2 regions of the Priestia sp. HNGD-A6 genome follow, and region 2 is predicted to be linked to the other one. Evidence: riboswitches for the same ligand, from Rfam matches in the RefSeq annotation. Region 2 holds a riboswitch; the other holds the start of a gene.

Region 1 (3,164 bases), 2.3 Mb from region 2:
CTTCGAACTCTGAATAGCACATATGCGTGTGAATTTGCGTCTCGTTTTGCACCGATACCGTGGCTAATTTGAACGCATACACCGCGGCGTTCAAGTAGCTTTCCCAGTTTTCTCGTTTTAACGGCAGTCCTTCACGCAGCGCCGGTTCATCTACTTGAATCATTGAGATGCCCTGACTTTCAAGTGCTTCCACTTCTTTTCTAAGAGCAAGCGCAATTTGATTTGCCACGTCGTAGCGCGGGATATCATCACGCACAAATGACCAGTTTAAAATTGTAATTGGCCCCGTCAGCATTCCTTTAACAGGCTTATTGGTTAGAGACTGTGCGTAGACCGTTTCTTTGATCGTCATCGCCTGCTCGTACGAGACATCTCCGTAAATAAGCGGCGGCTTCACGCAGCGAGAACCGTATGATTGCACCCAGCCAAACTTTGTAAATTGAAAACCTCCTAATTTTTCACCGAAGTATTCAACCATGTCCGTGCGCTCAAACTCTCCGTGCACAAGGACATCTAAGCCGATGTTTTCTTGAATTTCAATCCATTTTTTGATTTCAGCGTTAATGTACGCTTCATACGCTTTGTCGCTTAACTCTCCTTTACGCCACTTCAGACGCTCTTTTCGCACTTCTTTTGTTTGCGGAAAGCTTCCAATTGTTGTCGTTGGAAGAAGCGGCAGTTGAAATGCTTCTTGCTGAACGCGTTGACGTACGTCAAACGGCGCTTGGCGCTCTGCTTTATAGCTGTCCAGCTGCTTCAGCTCTTTTTGCACGTCTTGATGATTTCGAAAAGATGATCCATTTAATGCTTGAATCGCTTTTTTGCTTACACTTATTTCTTTTTCTATTGCTTCTTTTCCTTGCTGCACCGCTTTTGTTAAAAGCGTGATTTCCTTTAGCTTTTCATCTGCAAAAGACAGCGCGTTTTTTAGAATTGGCTCAATGGTTTTTTCGCTTTTCACCGTGACAGGAACATGTAATAAACTTGATGAAGGCTGCAGAATCAAACGGTCTTTTGATACAGCTTCTTCAATTTCACTGATTGTTAAAAGCTGTTCGTCCAAGTTTTCACGCCAAATGTTTCGTCCGTCAATCACTCCTGCTGCCAGCACTTTATCAGTCGGAAACCCATATTTATTAAGCGCCGTGAGATTTTCTCCTCGGTCATGTACAAAATCCAATCCAATTCCGTGAACAGGAAGAGACACAACTTCTTTGTAGTAATCAACGCTGTCAAAATACGTTTGCAAAATGACTTTTACATTCGGTGCCGCTTTTTTCAAAGCTTCATAGACTTCTTTATACAGTGCCAGGTCTTCTTTTGATAGCGTTGTAGCTAAAACCGGCTCATCTATTTGTACCCACTCTACTCCTTCTGCCTGAAGCTCAGCTAAAATAGTCGCATAAAGAGGAACAAATTGTTCAACTACTTTTTTAAACTCACTTTTTTTATATCCTTTTGACAGCTTCACAAATGTTACTGGACCTAAAATAACGGGTTTGCCTTTGATATTCAGCTTTTGTTTTGCTTCTTTGTAAAATTGAAGCGGGCGATTTTCTACAAGTGCCGGCGTACATTCCTCAAGCTCGGGTACGATGTAGTGATAATTTGTGTTAAACCATTTTGTCATCGTAGAAGCTACCGCACCTTTTGTTCCTCGCGCGATGTCAAAATACGTTTCAAGCGATACCGGGCCTCCGCTATATTCAAAGCGCTTTGGCACCAAACCAAACATAGCCGCTGTATCTAACACGTGATCGTATAAGCTAAAATCGCCGACTGGAATTAATTCAATTCCTGCGTCACGCTGTTTTTTCAGATGTCCTAGACGAAGAGCTTCAATTTCCTGAAGAAAGATATCTTTCTCTAGCTTTCCTGCCCAAAACTGCTCAAGCGCTTTTTTCCATTCTCGTTTTTCACCAATTCTTGGATAACCTACATTTGAACTTTTTACACTGCTCATTTTTTCCACTCCCTGTATATTTTTTTATCGCTAAACTAAAAAATCTCCCTTTTCGAAATGAAAAGAGAGATGATACGCATACTTAACTAAAGTTGAGATAGCCTGTTTTTCTCAACACGTATTCCTCACTCCTCTCTATATCCCGTAGAGCTTAAGTGCATACAACAGGCAGGTCTCCTGACTTAGGTTCATCGCTTCCTATCCCTTCCCATTTCAACATGAAACAGTGGTTAATAAGTTGCTCCCCATTACAGTGGCGGGACCGCGCCGGCTTTTCACCGGTCTTCCCTTTTAAGCTGCGTACATTCGTTACACAGCACCTGATGCATTTCTATGAAATTGTTCATTCAAAACACCTTTACATAAAATAAAAAGCCTCTCTATTATGAATAGAGAGGCATAGTATCTATGAAATCCTCTCTTATTTTTCAAAGCTGTACGCTTTGCAGGATGTAGCACCTTTTTAACAAGATTGTTAAATGGTTGCCGGGCTTCACAGGGCCAGTCCCTCCGCCTCTCTCAATAAGAGTTTTAATTGTTTATAATATTTTGAATGTAGAGTCATCTTAACACCTTACATTTATGTTGTCAAAAGAAATTTCAAAAAAATTAGTTTTCAGGAGGCGTTGACGCTAATTTTTGCCTTAATAATTTGTAATCATCTTTTCGATGTGTTTCGATCAAGTCTTTTGCTCCTTGATGATACCCTGAAGAATAAATGTACTCTACCGCCGTTTCGATAAGCATTCTCTTTTCTTCCGCACATTCTCGGTCCATTAGGGGGAACAGTCTACCTAAAAGGTCATTTAAATCTTCCTTAATAAAACGATTGAGTCCTTCTTGCATCTTTTCGTTTGCCATGATAGCTCCTCCATTTGCTGTGTATGTTTTAAGCCTCTATAAACACGCATTTCACTGTGAATGTTAAGATAAAGTTAAGTCATTAAACAGTATATCAAGTGAATGTTTTTCTTCAATTACATATGTAATACAAATATATGACAAATATAGAGAATATATCATCATTCACTATCTATTATAACGCTTGGCTTAGCCTTCTGCTACAAGGTTTCGTACGGTTTTCCAAAAGAGGTTGAGACATAACGAAGTGAATCCAATCTAAAGGCAAATGGGATTCATGAGCTGAATCGCTTGTGACACCGCAGTTGATTTCCGTACAAGACTTCGCTTTCCGCGGGCG
Region 2 (3,164 bases):
AAATAAGACTATCATCGGAGCTGCTTCTTTACATAAACCAGCTAAAGAGTTTACTAATTTAATGGTTTTATTTCTGTCATCATCTTCTTGTGCCAAAAGTGCCGCTTCCATTTCTTGCACATATTTTTCACCGTGCTGTTTGACTGCATGAGTATAAAGTTCTTCATACGTCCATACGTTCACGTCAAGGGATGAACCCTCCATTCCCGCAGCGTACTGCCTAGCAGCTTTATTATAATGTTTTTTTACATTCAAAGCCGCTTGGTCAGCCGATTTCAACAGCAGATCTGTTACTTCTTTAAGAGAGCGGTTTAACATAAATAAATTAAATAATACAACGGCAGAGTGCGGAACTTGAACGGAATACTCTTCTTTTAAATCTTTTTGTATCAGCACCGTAGGAGGTGGACTCGTTTCATCTCTTACTTTTTCGCAAAAATCAACGTTTAGTTCTATTTCTTTTGTTAAATAAGAAGCTAGCAAATTAGCATTTAAACCAGCTAGCGGTTCCCCTACATGAGTTTCTTTTCCATAACACAAAAAGCTTGGCATGATCTTGCCAATCGATCCTGAGTACACATAGTTCGTTTGATCACCAGGATAGCGGCTGAATACTGGTTCTGCATTTAGCATGAGAGAAAAATCCAGCTGATGTTTGCACGCAAGTTCTAAAAGAACAGGCACTGCTTTTCTCATTCCGAGCGAATTTACTTCTTCATCCGGTACCGACAGAAGCAGGATGTTTCCGTCAAACTCTCCGTTGCATGCTCGTTCAATCATACTGATATGCAGAGCAATACCAGCTTTCATGTCCATCGTTCCTCGGCCAAAAAGCCAGTCTCCGTTTATCATATCTTTTTGTACGTGCGCCGGAACTTGTTCCATATCATTATAAAAAGTACTCGTTAACGTATCAGCGTGAAAAGCATCCTTTTTCCACTGTCCATAATCTTGTACATCCACTACATCGTAATGACTGACTAATACAACTGTTTTATTCGTATTTTTCCCTTCAACAAAAGCTGTGACAATCGATCGCCCGTCTCCTGTTGAATGAAGCTCAACTTGCTCGTTTTTTTGAAAGTAAGGCAGCTTCAATAAATACGACGCTATCGATTCAGCCATTTCCACTTCTGCCATCGTTCCTGTCACGCTAGGTATAGAAACCAATTCGCTTACAAGCTTCTTTAACTGTTCTTTTGTTTGATACAAAGATGTTTTGTTCGACATACCCTTCATCTCTTTCCTTTTTCTAAATTTTCCATCAAACAAAACGATTCGTCAATCCCTTTGACAGAGACCCTTTCATTCTATCCCTATGTATCATAGTATGCGCTTCCTTGACGCACATGATAAAAAAAGAGTGCGCGGCTAGGGCTAGCACCGCACACTCTTTTTTTTTACTTTTCGTCATCTTCTAAAAAGTCTAGGATACGATCAATAAGCTGTTCGCTTCCTGCATCGTTTCCATGTTCAAGAGACATTTCCATTTCAATGCTCCTTTCATAAAATATTCTTGTTTTATAACATACCACAATTCATTTCGAATGTAACCTTTAATTTGTGTAAAAATTTCGACAATTTATGATTAATTTTAAAACCTAGTGAGTAATGATTATACCCACCAGATTCTTCAATTGTCAAAAAACATGCTTTCTATTTAAAAACACTTTAAAAATAGAGGCGCGAGCAGACTTCTATAAAAGACAGCCTACTCGCTCAAGCTTGGAACAGCATGATGAATAAATTTCTAGTTCATTTGCTTTTTGTACATCTTTAATATCTATGCCTACAGCATATGTACGAACATGGTTTTCGACCACAATTTCATAAAATGTTTCTAATTCACGATAAGCTACTTGATAATGCTTTCCTAATAATTTTACGGCTTCCTTTAATGCTTTCTCTCCTGTATGTGCTGCAACTGCTGTATGACTCATAAAACCCTCTCCTTTTAGAAAAATAAAAAAAACTCATTTTGCTTAGATGCAAAATGAGTTTTTCACCCGTTTTATCACCCAAAGCACATGCTTTGCTGGTAGGAGCACCTTACATTCGTAGGTTGCTGTGGAGTCAAAGAGCCAGATCTCTCGTCCACTCGTGATAACTTTTTTAATTTAAAATTTATTTTATCAAACAATTCCATCCGCGTAAATAGAAAAATAAAAATATTTTAATTTTTTTGGTAATGGAATGAATTCAAAAAGTCAAAGCTTAGATTAGCAAAATAAGAAGCTGCTACAAGTAATGCCTCTTCATTTAATGAAAAAGAAGGATGGTGCCATTCATATTCTCCAGCCGTACCCATCCATACAAAAAATCCTGGTACACGCTGCTGATATACGGCAAAATCTTCTCCTCCAGGCGATTGTTCAGCTTCTACCACTTGATAACTAAGATTCTCTGCAGCGTTAATAACCAATTTTTCCAGCGTATCATCATTGTTTACTACAGGAAGATACGGATACCATTTAACGTCTACTGAAGCGCCGAAAGCTGCTCCAATCCCTTCAGCAGTTCGTTTCATAAGAGCCGGTATTTTTTCTCTCGCTTCTTCTTGAAAGGTACGCACTGTTCCTTCAAGCGTTACTTTGTCAGGAATGACGTTCCACGAGCTCCCTCCGTGGATTTGAGTTATGCTGACAACAACATTTTGAAATGGGCTGAGATTACGGCTGACAATGGTTTGTAAACTAGTAACAATTTGACCAGCAGCAGCAATCGGATCTACTGTTTTTTCTGGAATACCTGCGTGACCGCCTACTCCTTTGACGTCAATTTCAAAACGATCAACGCTTGCCATTAAAGGTCCCGATTTGACACCAATGGTTCCTACAGGAAGATTCGGTTTGTTATGCATTCCAAATATCGCTTCTACTCCTTCGAGCACACCTTTTTCAACGAGCATTTTTGCCCCAGAAGCCGTTTCTTCGGCCGGTTGAAAGATAAATCGAACCGTACCGCAAAGCTCCTGCTGACGCTCTTTGAGAAGAATGGCTGCTCCAATTATAGAAGCCGTATGAAAATCATGTCCGCATGCGTGCATAACACCGTTCACTTCAGAGGCAAATGGCAGATTGGTTTTTTCTTCAATTGGCAGCGCATCAATATCAGCTCGAATAGCGATAGTAGGTCCCGGCTTTCCTCCCACAATTTCGGCTACT

Evidence for each region. A riboswitch is a leader RNA that binds a small molecule or an ion and turns the genes downstream of it on or off. The one in region 2 is predicted to bind S-adenosylmethionine.
Region 1: it holds a riboswitch for S-adenosylmethionine, as region 2 does, so the genes downstream of both, metE (5-methyltetrahydropteroyltriglutamate--homocysteine S-methyltransferase) here and SCI76_RS08115 (hypothetical protein) in region 2, are expected to answer to the same signal.

The regions. Positions count from the first base shown of each region.
Region 1 covers NZ_CP138621.1:4,425,818-4,428,981, reverse strand. Annotated here, with positions in the region: gene metE (5-methyltetrahydropteroyltriglutamate--homocysteine S-methyltransferase) at 1-1,963, opposite strand, end outside; cobalamin riboswitch at 2,113-2,302, opposite strand; SAM riboswitch class I at 2,382-2,492, opposite strand; gene SCI76_RS22720 (hypothetical protein) at 2,573-2,824, opposite strand; gene SCI76_RS22715 (hypothetical protein) at 3,083-3,164, opposite strand, start outside.
Region 2 covers NZ_CP138621.1:1,592,190-1,595,353, forward strand. Annotated here, with positions in the region: gene SCI76_RS08110 (M20/M25/M40 family metallo-hydrolase) at 1-1,230, opposite strand, end outside; gene SCI76_RS08115 (hypothetical protein) at 1,698-1,940, opposite strand; SAM riboswitch class I at 2,009-2,110, opposite strand; gene SCI76_RS08120 (amidohydrolase) at 2,174-3,164, opposite strand, start outside.